DNA from 3 places in the Pantoea sp. C1E2 genome. Region 2 is predicted to be linked to each of the others. Evidence: predicted binding sites of a transcription regulator. Region 2 holds the regulator's gene; each other region holds the start of a gene.

Region 1 (4,279 bases), 870 kb from region 2:
CTGCATCTCGGCGATCGCGATCGTCGTGGTTACTATTGGGATGGCGGACATTGGCGTGAGCCACGCTGGTGGAACGACCGTTATCGCTATAACGATCACCGCTGGTGGCGTCACGAAGAGTGGCGTCGTCATCAGGCTTACGAACGTGAGCGTGAACGCCGCTGGCATGAGCGGGAGCGCCGTGAACATTGGCGTCACGATCATCGCCATGATGATCGCCGTGACCATCACGACCACCATCATCATTGATAAAAAAATCCCGGCTGCTGAGCCGGGATTTTTTGTTTTCTCGATGCGTTACCAGCCGAGCGCTTCGCCCACCAGCAGATAAAGATTTAACGCCACTACCAGCACCACAATTAAGCGTCCGGCATTTTGCATCAGGCGAGAATTGACCATCTCATCGCCCATCAACTCGCGATTGCCGGTGAAAGCCAGCAGCGGAATCAGCGCCAGCGCGATACCGAAGCTCAGCAGCACCTGGCTCATCACCAGAATGCGCGTTGGATCCCATCCCGCCCAGATCACGATAAAGGAAGGCAACATGGTGATGGTGCGACGCAGCCAAAGCGGAATGTGGAAGCGAATAAAGCCCTGCATCACCACCTGCCCTGCCAGCGTACCCACCACGGTAGATGACAAGCCCGCCGCGACAAGGCTCAAACCAAACACGATAGCAGCGGCATGGCCAAGCAGCGGTTGCAGCGTCAGATAGGCCTGGTCGAGGTCCACAATACTGGTGTGGCCGCTAAAGTGGAAAGCGGCCGCGGCGGTGGCCATCATCGCCAGATTGACGAAGCCCGCGATGGTCATGGCAATCGCCACATCCAGTTTGGTCGATGAGTAGCGATCCGCTTTGCTGCCAATGTTGCCGTGCTGTGTTAGCGCCGAATGCAGATAAATCACATGTGGCATGATGGTGGCACCCAGCACACCGGCGGCGAGGAAAACGGCGTCAGAGGTGGGCAGCGAAGGCAGCGCCATGCCGGTGACCAGTTCACTGACCTTTGGCTGAGAGAAAAACAGCTCAACAATATAAGCGGCCGCGACGAACAGCAGCAGGCCGCCAATCACCAGCTCCAGCGGCTTCTGCCCCCGGCTTTGCAACATCAAAATCAGGTAGGTCGCCACACCGGTAAGCACCGCACCTTGCAGTAGCGAAATCCCCAGCAATAATTTAAAGCCGAGTGCCGCACCGATAAATTCAGCGAGGTCTGTGGCCATGGCGATGATTTCCGCCTGCACCCAATAGAACCACACCGCCGGGCGCGGAAAACGATCGCGAATATGTTCGGCAAGATTTTTGCCAGTGGCAATGCCGAGTTTGGCCGACATCAGCTGAATCATCATTGCCATGATGTTGGCCCAGACTACCACCCACAGCAGTTTATAGCCGTAGGCCGCACCGGCCTGAATGTTGGTGGCGAAGTTACCGGGATCGATATAACCAATCGCCGCGATGAAGGCAGGGCCAAGCAGCGCGAGCTTGATTTTTCTGGCTCCGCGAGCGGCGCGCTCAGCGGTGCGACTTTCTGACATAGTGTGGACCCTGTCCTAACGCTTGTTGACCCTTGCAGACTAACGGGCGCTCAAGGCAAGTGAAAATTGATTATAGTTATCGTAATAATAGATGGTGCTATGAAGTATAGCCATTGCTATACCTTGCGGTAAAGCCAGTTCTTGCCAAAATGTTTGCAACAGGAATCACTCTACTCTCGGGTTATTTTATAGACAATGTTTTTGTGGATATTTCTTGTGAAGGGTTTGTGAAGAGGTTGTGAGCGGTGAGACTATTCTTAGAAATTTGTCGATACCGAATACTTATAATGTGGTTTTGATCTCGTTTTTAAGTAACGCGTTACATAGAATACGCAACAAAATACAACCCTCCTCAAATTTGGAGCCGACATGTCCCATATTTTGCACTTTCTTTTGGCATTAGTGGTGGTAGCCGCACTGGCCTTACTGGTCAGTCACGATCGTAAAAGCATTCGTATTCGCTATATCGTCCAGCTTCTGGTGATTGAAGTTCTGCTGGCATGGTTCTTCCTCAACTCAGAAGCGGGCCTCGGCTTCGTCAAAGGGTTTGCGGGGGTGTTTGACCATCTGCTCAAGTATGCCGCTGAAGGGACTAACTTCGTGTTTGGCAACATGAACGACAAAGGCCTGGCGTTCTTCTTCCTTAATGTTCTGTGCCCGATCGTGTTCATCTCCGCGCTGATCGGTATTTTGCAGCATTTCCGTATCCTGCCATGGGTTATCCGCGGCATCGGTACCGTGCTGTCAAAAGTGAACGGTATGGGCAAACTGGAATCCTTTAACGCCGTAAGCTCTCTGATTTTGGGACAGTCAGAAAACTTTATCGCGTATAAAGATATCCTCGGCAAAATGTCGCAGCGTCGCATGTACACCATGGCTGCAACGGCGATGTCGACGGTTTCCATGTCCATCGTGGGCGCCTACATGACTATGCTGCAACCGAAGTATGTGGTTGCTGCACTGGTGCTGAACATGTTCAGTACCTTTATCGTGTTGTCACTGATCAACCCGTACCGTGTCGACAACGAAGAAGATCTGCAGTTGCAGGATTTGCATAAAGGTCAGAGCTTCTTCGAAATGTTGGGCGAATATATCCTTGCTGGTTTCAAAGTGGCGATCATCGTTGCTGCGATGCTGATTGGTTTTATCGCACTGATTTCTGGATTGAACGCACTGTTTGACCTGATCTTCGGCATCAGCTTCCAGGGTGTGCTGGGTTATGTGTTCTACCCGTTTGCGTGGGTGATGGGCGTGCCGTCCAGCGAAGCACTGCAGGTGGGCAGCATCATGGCAACCAAACTGGTGTCTAACGAATTTGTGGCGATGATGGATCTGCAGAAAATTGCCGGTCAGCTCTCTCCACATGCGGAAGGTATCCTGTCTGTGTTCCTCGTCTCGTTCGCTAACTTCTCTTCTATTGGGATTGTGGCGGGTGCGATTAAAGGTTTGAACGAAGAACAGGGTAACGTGGTTTCTCGCTTCGGCCTGAAACTGCTGTACGGTTCAACCCTGGTGAGCGTGCTCTCTGCCGCTATCGCCGGTCTGGTTCTGGCCTTCTGATGATGAGGGCGAGCTGCGGCTCGCCCTTCTCTTCTTAATTATATTTTTCTGTTCTATCTCGCTTTGATTCCTGCTTATCCCCGCCAATCGCCACTTCCCCGCTAAACGCAAAACCTTTGCACAATATTGAATTTCCTTCGCGGATACCTGCGCCCGTAGCTTTTCTCCATAACGTCACATCTGGAGAATCGTATGAGCATTCAATTTCTTGGCATGATTGGCCACCGTCTGGCTTCAGAGATCATTCCCGCTAGCGGGCCGCTATTCGATAAAGACTACATCGCGCGATTTGCCCGCGCCCATGAAGAAGCCGGATTCGACCGCATTCTGGTGGGTTATTGGTCCGATCAACCCGACGGTTTTCTGGTCACCGCACATGCCGCGGCACACACCTCAACACTGAAATTCCTGCTGGCACACCGTCCGGGTTTTGTCGCACCGACACTGGCCGCACGTAAGCTGGCAACGTTGGATCAACTGACCGATGGTCGTCTGGCGGTACATATCATCAGCGGCGGTAGTGATGTCGAACAGCGTCGTGATGGTGACTTCCTGAATAAAGCCGAACGCTATGCTCGCAGCGATGAGTTTCTTGCTGTGCTGAAGCAGAGTCTGGAGTCGAGCCAGCCTTATGATCATAAGGGACACTTTTACCAGGCTGAGCAGGCGTTTTCTGCCATCAAGCCCGTGCAGAAAAAACTGCCGGTGTACTTTGGCGGATCGTCACAGGAAGCGATTGATGTCGCAGCACGTCACGCCGATGTGTTTGCCCTGTGGGGTGAGCCATTGAAAGGCGCAGAAGAGACGGTGCGCAGCGTGCGAGCGGCGGCGGCGCAGCAGGGACGTGAAATCGACTTCAATATCTCGTTCCGTCCCATCATCGGTAAAACCGAGAAAGAAGCCTGGGAGCGCGCCGAGCATATCCGCGGACTGGCCGAGAAACAGCTGCGCGAAACCGGCTTCGCCTTTGGCAAACCTAAACCACAAAGCGTCGGCGCTCAGCGCCTGCTGGCCGCCGCCAATGAAGGCGATCGTCTGGACAAAGTGCTGTGGACCGGCGTGGCGAAACTGGTGCAAGGCGGTTACAACTCCACGGCGCTGGTTGGCACCGCCGATCAGGTTTCCGACGCGCTGCTGGATTACTATCGCCTTGGCATTCACAGCGTGCTGATTCGCGGCT
Region 2 (4,279 bases):
GCGCATTAAAGCCCGGCTCGCTGGATGCCTGATTCAGGGAGTTAAACAGCGCATTGTGCGCCTGATTAACCTTCATGCGTTGATACGCCAGCTTTTCGGGGGATTGCTCCGGCCCCAGCAGCATTCTTAGCGCTTCCTGATAGGCATCCAGTGCATCATGTGCGTTGCTGCGCAGCAAGCCACTCTGCCACTGCGGCCATAGCCAAATCATGCCGGCAAAGGCGATCAGGCAGCCCATCAGTGTGTCCATCATGCGCGGTAACAGGAACTGCGCGCCGTTCAGCGACAGCAGCTGCAGCGAATACACTGCCGTCACGGTAAAGCCAATCATCGACCAGCCGTAATACTTGCGCGTCACCAGATAGCTGGCGAGGGTGATGGCCAGCATAAACAGCAAGGTGATCGATTCGGGCACCGCCAGCTGCAGCGAACCGGCCGCGATCAGCAATCCGGCAAAGGTGCCCAACGCACGGTGCTGAATGCGTACCCGTGTGGCGCTGTAGCCATTCTGGCTGACGAACATAATGGTCATCAGAATCCAGTAGGGCTTGGGAATATTGAAGAACAGCGCCAGCGCACTGCCAAACATCAGCATCACCGAGATACGCGCGGCGGTGCGCAATGCGGCGGATTTCAGCGACAGATAGCTGCGCAGCGCCGGAAACAGCGGCAAACGGCGCTGGCGATCGGCCATCAGGTCACGGGTGTACAACGGCTTCTGGGTGCGCAGCACGCGAGCGATACGGCTGAAGTGGTAATAGCAGAAGTTACCCACCGGATTATCGGGGTTTTGACGCGCAATCTTCTCCAGCGCACCGAGCTGCTTCTCCATGTGAAAACGATCGGGCAACTGATGATAGAGAATGGCATCGGCCAGCAGACGCAGGCGCGCAGAGATAGTTTTCGCATTCCAGCGGATCACCGCTTCGGCGTGACTCTGTTCCACCAGCTTCTGCACCTCTTCCGGCTGGTGCAGGCTCACCGAGATGTGTTCCTGCAAATCCAGCGCCACCTGGAACGCGCGCGTCAGGCGTTTGTGGCTGTTATCACGACTGGCCGACAGCATATGCATTTGCTGATAACAGGTGGTGATCAGATCAACGGCTTTTTGCTGGCGTGCCAGCAGCGGTGGTAATGCCTTTTCCGGATCGGTGAGCTGCGTCAGCAGGGTATATTTGGCATCGCAGTAATCCGCCAATTCCCGATACAGCAGGCTAAGGGTTTCACGCATCGGCTGCTCTTTCCACAGCCAGAACCAGAACCAGTTAAACAGGCCGTACCATAGCGTGCCACCGATATACAGTAGCGGCGGCACCCACATGGGCATGCGTCCAACCAGGCTGAGGCTAAAGATGGCGGCAATCAGTGTGGCGGGCAGCAAGCGACCGTGCAGTGGGCTGATTTCGCCGGTCACGCCTATCAGCAGCGGCAGCACGAATAGGATCAGCGGTAAAGGAATCGCGTCACTGGTGAGAAATTGGATCAAAAAGCTGGCGGTGGCAAACAGGGAGCCGCCGACAATCAGGCGTTTGAAGAAGCGTTTATGCGGGGTATCGAGACCCGCCATGTTGCAGCAGGCAGGCACTAAGGAGAACAGCAGGCCTTTTTGCAGATCGCCAAACAGCCAGCCAAGAGCCACAGGCAGGCACAGCACCAGCGTTTGCCGCAGTGCGTAGTTGACCTCAGGATGATAGATGATTCGGCGCCACATCAGCTCATCGCAAACAAAAACGGCGCGATGTTGCCATCACGCCGTGGGTGATAAGAAATTAGCGGGTGCCGTAGACGACGATGGTTTTACCGTGTGCGGAGATCAGGTTCTGATCTTCCAGCATTTTCAGGATACGACCCACGGTTTCGCGTGAGCAACCCACGATTTGACCAATCTCCTGACGGGTGATTTTGATTTGCATCCCGTCCGGGTGAGTCATCGCATCTGGTTGTTTAGCCAGATTAAGCAGCGTTTGCGCGATACGGCCCGTCACATCGAGGAAGGCAAGGTTGCCCACTTTTTCGGAGGTGACTTGCAGACGACGCGCCATTTGCGACGAGAGTCGCATTAAAATATCCGGGTTTACCTGAATCAGCTGACGGAATTTTTTGTAGGAAATTTCAGCCACTTCGCAGGCACTTTTCGCACGTACCCAGGCACTACGTTCCTGACCTTCTTCAAACAGGCCGAGTTCGCCGATGAAATCTCCCTGATTGAGGTAGGAGAGGATCATCTCTTTGCCTTCTTCATCTTTGATCAGTACCGCGACGGAACCTTTCACGATGTAGTACAGCGTTTCCGCTTTCTCACCCTGATGGATGAGTGTGCTTTTGGACGGATATTTGTGAATATGGCAATGGGACAGGAACCATTCGAGTGTAGGGTCTGTTTGCGGTTTGCCGAGAACCATTCGCTATTATCCTCTGTTGTAATCGTGCCCAAAATACAGGGGGCAGTTTTCCCTGTCAGGCGGTGTAATCGTAGAGCGCTTCCAGTAAAGGAAAATTATTTCCGGGTGATTCTTAAGCTACGCTTTTGATTCTTCCCGCCTTCGTCTGTTATGACGAAAATATTTTCAGCACTGTTTGTAGCACAGCTTTTGCAAGCTGTCTTCTGTTGTCTCGCTTCAGCAAAGGGCAGATGTGTCTGGATTGCTGTTTATCAAGTGAAAGCGTACTCTGGCGGCAAAACCGCCACTTCAGGAGAAAGAATAATGCAGGCACGAGTGAAATGGGTGGAAGGGCTGACCTTTCTCGGAGAATCCTCATCAGGCCATCAGGTATTAATGGACGGTAACTCGGGCGACAAAGCGCCGAGCCCGATGGAGATGGTTTTGATGGCAGCTGGCGGCTGTAGCGCGATTGACGTGGTGTCGATCCTGCAAAAGGGTCGAAATGACGTGGCTGACTGCGAGGTGAAACTCACCTCCGAGCGCCGTGAAGAAGCGCCACGTATTTTCACGCAAATCAACCTGCATTTTATCGTTAGCGGCAAGGCGCTAAGCGATAAAGCGGTCGCGCGGGCTGTCGATCTGTCGGCGGAGAAGTATTGCTCGGTGGCGATCATGCTCGGCAATAGTGTGAAAATGACGCACAGTTACGAAGTGATTGAGCGATAGCATCAGCGGGCGGCCAAACGGCCGCCGCTACAGAATTTCTGGATTATTCAATCCGTTTACCTTCAATCAGCCGCTGCACCAGTGGCGTCATGATTAACTCCATCGCCAGACCCATTTTACCGCCCGGCACCACCAACGTGTTCATATGTGAAATGAACGAGCCCTGGATCATCGCCAGCAGATAAGGGTAAGCAATGCCTTCCAGTCCACGGAAGTGAATCACCACAAAACTTTCATCGAGCGAAGGGATTTCACGTGCGGCAAACGGGTTGGAGGTGTCAACGGTCGGCACGCGCTGGAAGTTGATATGGGTGCGTGAGAACTGCGGCGTGATGAAGTTGATGTAATCCTCCATCGAACGCACCACCGAATCCATCACCGCTTCGCGCGAATGGCCTCGCTCGCCGGTGTCGCGCACCAGCTTTTGAATCCACTCCAGGTTGACGATCGGCACCACACCGACCAACAGATCGACATGCTCCGCCACGTTCTGCTGCTGCGTGACGACGCCGCCATGCAGTCCTTCATAGAACAACACATCGGTGTTTTCCGGCAACGGCTGCCAGGGCGTGAAGGTGCCGGGCACCTGATTCCAGGGCACAGCTTCATCATAGGTGTGCAGATATTTGCGCGATTCACCTAACCCGGTTTGTCCGTAATGCTTGAAGGTGTGTTCTAACAGACCGAAGTCGTTGGCTTCCGGGCCGAAATAGCTGATATGGCGGCCCAGATCGCGCGCTTTACGGATCGCCATGTCCATTTCGGGACGGGTATAGCGATGGAAGCTGTCACCTTCCAGCTCCGCAGCGTGCAAATCCAGCTGCTGAAATATTTTACGGAAGGCAACGCTGGTGGTGGTAGTACCGGCACCGCTTGAACCGGTCACGGCAATGATTGGATGCCTGGCTGACATAACAGAACTCCCTGTGAGGTCGGGCGATGAGCATTGTTACCACGAATTATCGTGCGGTGCATTAACCGCGAAATTCGCCTTTCGGCATAATGTTGACGGATTCATGCAGTTCCGACCACACCAGAACGACGTCCCCGCGTTCCAGCTGGCGGCGCACGTCGGCCACTTTCTGTTCCAGGCTGCGCTCCTGCTCACCGTAGTCGGTGCCTTCGCGCAGCACGAAGGTTTCAATCAGGTTTTCAAGCGTTGCGACTTC
Region 3 (4,279 bases), 3.3 Mb from region 2:
TTCTGATGGTTGAATCAGAAGCAGAAGTACTGACCGAAGACCAGATGCTGGGCGCGGTAGTATTCGGCCACGATCAGCAGCAGATCGTTATTGAAAACATCAACTCACTGGTTGCTGAAGCGGGCAAACCACGCTGGGATTGGCAGCCAGAGCCAGCAAACGATGCATTGATTGCACGTGTTGCTGCACTGGCAGAAGCCGGTATCGCTGATGCTTACCGCATCACTGATAAGCAAGAGCGTTACACTCAGGTTGGCGTAGTTAAAGATGCCACCATCGCTGCACTGCAGGCTGAAGATGAATCATTAGATGCTGGCGAAATCGCTGACATCGTTCACGATCTCGAGAAGAGCGTCGTGCGTAGCCGTATCATCCGTGGCGAGCCACGTATCGATGGTCGCGAAAAAGACATGATCCGTGGTCTGGATGTGCGTACTGGCGTGCTGCCACGTACTCACGGTTCTTCTCTGTTCACCCGTGGTGAAACGCAGGCACTGGTTACCGCAACACTGGGTACCGCACGTGACGCGCAGAACCTGGATGAGCTGATGGGCGAGCGTACTGATAGCTTCCTGTTCCACTACAACTTCCCTCCATACTCAGTGGGCGAGACCGGCATGGTTGGCTCACCTAAGCGTCGTGAGATTGGTCATGGTCGTCTGGCGAAGCGCGGTGTGCTGGCAGTGATGCCTAAGCAGGAAGATTTCCCATACACCATTCGTGTGGTGTCAGAAATCACCGAATCAAACGGTTCTTCTTCTATGGCTTCTGTCTGTGGTGCTTCTCTGGCACTGATGGACGCAGGCGTTCCGATCAAAGCAGCCGTAGCCGGTATTGCGATGGGTCTGGTTAAAGAAGACGAGAACTTTGTGGTTCTGTCTGACATCCTGGGCGATGAAGATCACCTCGGCGATATGGACTTCAAAGTGGCCGGTAGCCGCGACGGTATCACTGCACTGCAGATGGATATCAAAATTGAAGGTATCACCCGTGAGATCATGCAGGTTGCACTGAATCAGGCTAAGGGCGCGCGTCTGCACATCCTGAGCGTGATGGAGCAGGCTATCAGCACCCCACGTCAGGAAATCTCTGAGTTCGCACCACGTATCTATACCATCAAGATCAGCTCGGACAAGATCAAAGATGTTATCGGTAAAGGCGGTTCTGTTATCCGTGCGCTGACCGAAGAAACCGGCACCACCATCGAAATCGAAGATGATGGCACCGTGAAGATCGCAGCAACCGACGGCAACAAAGCCAAAGAAGCGATTCGTCGTATCGAAGAGATCACTGCTGAAATCGAAGTGGGCCGTATCTACTCAGGTAAAGTAACGCGTATCGTTGATTTCGGTGCCTTCGTGGCAATCGGCGGCGGTAAAGAAGGTCTGGTTCATATTTCTCAGATCGCTGATAAGCGCGTAGAGAAAGTGACCGACTATCTGCAGATGGGTCAGGAAGTTCCAGTGAAAGTCATGGAAGTGGACCGTCAGGGCCGCGTACGCCTGAGCATCAAAGAAGCGACAGAGCAGAAACCAGTGGAAGAAACCCCTGCTGCAACGAATGCATCTGACGCCGAGTAAGCGTTTACTGATTGGCCTCTCCCTGCAAGTTGGGGAGAGGTGTTTGGATCATCGCGAGGGCGGGAATCCTTGTGCACAGCAGGCGGATGACAGGATGGTTATCCCAATGTTTGTATTCGGGAGTGGGAAATGAAGCCTTTTTTGCGCTGGTGTTTTGTTGCGACAGCTATCACGCTGGCAGGATGCAGCAACTCCAATTGGCGTAAGAACGAAGTTCTGGCAGTACCTTTGCAGCCCACACTGCAGCAAGAGGTGATCCTGGCGCGAATGGAACAAATTCTTGCCAGTCGTGCCCTGACCGATGATGAACGCGCACAGCTATTATATGAGCGCGGAGTGTTGTATGATAGTTTGGGTCTGAGGGCATTAGCGCGGAACGATTTTTCGCAAGCGCTGTCTATAAGACCAGATATGCCTGAGGTGTTTAACTACCTTGGTATATATTTAACGCAGGCAGGCAATTTTGATGCTGCCTATGAAGCGTTTGATTCTGTACTTGAGCTTGATCCAACTTACAACTATGCGCATTTAAACCGTGGTATCGCCCTCTATTACGGCGGTCGATACAAGTTAGCGCAAGATGATCTGCTGGCGTTTTATCAAGACGATCCTAACGATCCTTTCCGCAGCCTTTGGCTCTATCTCGTTGAAAGCGATATGGACGCCGACAAGGCCAAAGTCACGCTGAGACAGCGACATGACAAAGCGGTCCGGGACCAATGGGGATGGAATATTGTCGAGTTCTACCTTGGCGACATCAGTGAAAAAACGCTGATGGAACGTCTCAAGGCGGACGCAACGGATAACACCTCGCTCGCTGAACATCTCAGTGAAACCAACTTCTATTTAGGTAAGTACTACCTAAGTCTGGGGGAGAAGGACGACGCGAAAGCGTTGTTCAAACTGGCGGTGGCCAACAACGTTAACAACTTTGTTGAGCACCGATACGCATTGTTGGAACTGGCGCAACTCGGCCAGACACAAGACGATTTATCAGAATCTGACCAGCAATAGCTGACGAACTTTTATTGCCTGAATACTTGTAAAGTCATCATCTTCAAGGTGAGGGCTTTTCTGTTCGTCAAAACTTCTAATTTGAGCCGGTTCACACTTTTTGATGAAAATGACTGAAAGTTTTCACGACGAGTTATGTAGACTGGCCGCCGCAATCTAAGAGGCACGTGTACTACATGACTGATATTCAAACCACTTTTTCCGAACTTGGCCTGAACGCCGACATCCTTGAATCACTGAACGGCATGGGCTACGTGAAGCCATCCCCAATCCAGGCTGAGTGTATTCCTCACCTGCTGGCGGGCCGTGACGTGTTAGGTATGGCGCAGACCGGTAGTGGTAAAACTGCAGCGTTCTCTCTGCCGCTGCTGCACAACATTGATCCAACCGTTAAAGCACCGCAAATCCTGGTGCTGGCTCCAACCCGCGAACTGGCTGTTCAGGTTGCTGAAGCCATGACTGAATTCTCTAAACACATGCGTGGCGTGAATGTGGTTGCCCTGTACGGCGGCCAGCGTTATGACGTACAGCTGCGCGCTCTGCGTCAGGGACCACAGGTTGTTGTGGGTACGCCTGGCCGTTTGCTCGACCACCTGAAACGCGGCACGTTAGATCTGTCTAACCTGCGCGGCCTGGTGCTGGACGAAGCTGATGAAATGCTGCGTATGGGCTTCATCGAAGACGTTGAAACCATCATGGCGCAGATCCCAGACGGTCATCAGACCGCGCTGTTCTCAGCTACCATGCCAGAAGCGATTCGTCGCATTACTAAACGCTTCATGAAAGATCCTCAGGAAGTGCGCATTCAGTCAAGCATGACTACGCGTCCTGATATCTCTCAGTCTTACTGGACCGCTTACGGCCGTAAAACTGACGCACTGGTGCGTTTCCTGGAAGCAGAAGACTTTGATGCCGCTATCATCTTCGTGCGTACCAAAAATGCAACGCTGGAAGTGGCTGAAGCGCTTGAGCGCAGCGGTTACAACAGCGCAGCACTGAACGGTGACATGAACCAGGCACTGCGTGAGCAGACGCTGGAGCGCCTGAAAGATGGTCGTCTTGACATCCTGATCGCCACCGACGTTGCCGCACGTGGTCTGGACGTTGAGCGTATCAGCCTGGTTGTTAACTATGACATCCCAATGGATGCTGAGTCTTACGTTCACCGTATCGGCCGTACCGGTCGTGCAGGTCGTGCTGGCCGCGCACTGCTGTTCGTTGAGAACCGCGAGCGTCGTCTGCTGCGTAATATTGAACGCACCATGAAGCTGACCATTCCAGAAGTTGAGCTGCCTAATGCAGAACTGCTGGGTGAGCGTCGTCTGGCTAAGTTCGCCGCGAAAGTACAGCAGCAGCTGGAAAGCAGCGATCTGGACATGTACCGCGCACTGCTGAGCAAAATGCAGCCGGGCGAAGATCTGGATATCGAAACTCTGGCCGCAGCACTGCTGAAAATGGCACAGGGCGAACGTCCACTGATTCTGCCACCAGAAGCACCGCGTCCAGCACGTCGTGAATTCCGCGACCGTGATGATCGTCGTGATTCACGCGACTCACGCGATTCACGTGGTCCGCGCGAAAACCGTGGTGACCGTGGCGAAAGCCGTGATGGCGCTCCACGTCGTGAACGTCGTGACGTTGGCGAAATGCAGCTGTACCGCATTGAAGTGGGCCGTGATGATGGT

Evidence for each region. Region 2 encodes CRP, which controls carbon source genes, mostly activating them, when cyclic AMP is high. Its sites were predicted from a motif close to ATGTGANNNNNNTCACAT; they were not measured.
Region 1: ACXI0A_RS15820 (NupC/NupG family nucleoside CNT transporter) is a predicted target of CRP. The motif match lies at 1,827-1,844, and genes of this name have one in related genera.
Region 3: yrbN (protein YrbN) is a predicted target of CRP. The motif match lies at 2,674-2,691, and genes of this name have one in related genera.

The regions. Positions count from the first base shown of each region.
Region 1 is NZ_JBSZHT010000002.1:3,306,639-3,310,917, forward strand. It holds gene ACXI0A_RS15810 (DUF2502 domain-containing protein) at 1-249, shown strand, start outside; gene ACXI0A_RS15815 (Nramp family divalent metal transporter) at 298-1,539, opposite strand; gene ACXI0A_RS15820 (NupC/NupG family nucleoside CNT transporter) at 1,909-3,099, shown strand; gene ACXI0A_RS15825 (LLM class flavin-dependent oxidoreductase) at 3,292-4,279, shown strand, end outside.
Region 2 is NZ_JBSZHT010000002.1:4,178,409-4,182,687, reverse strand. It holds gene ACXI0A_RS19965 (YccS/YhfK family putative transporter) at 1-1,711, opposite strand, end outside; gene crp (cAMP-activated global transcriptional regulator CRP) at 1,770-2,402, opposite strand; gene ACXI0A_RS19955 (OsmC family protein) at 2,706-3,110, shown strand; gene ACXI0A_RS19950 (phosphoribulokinase) at 3,154-4,023, opposite strand; gene ACXI0A_RS19945 (YheU family protein) at 4,085-4,279, opposite strand, start outside.
Region 3 is NZ_JBSZHT010000002.1:838,686-842,964, forward strand. It holds gene pnp (polyribonucleotide nucleotidyltransferase) at 1-1,580, shown strand, start outside; gene nlpI (lipoprotein NlpI) at 1,710-2,594, shown strand; gene yrbN (protein YrbN) at 2,698-2,754, shown strand; gene ACXI0A_RS04080 (DEAD/DEAH family ATP-dependent RNA helicase) at 2,771-4,279, shown strand, end outside.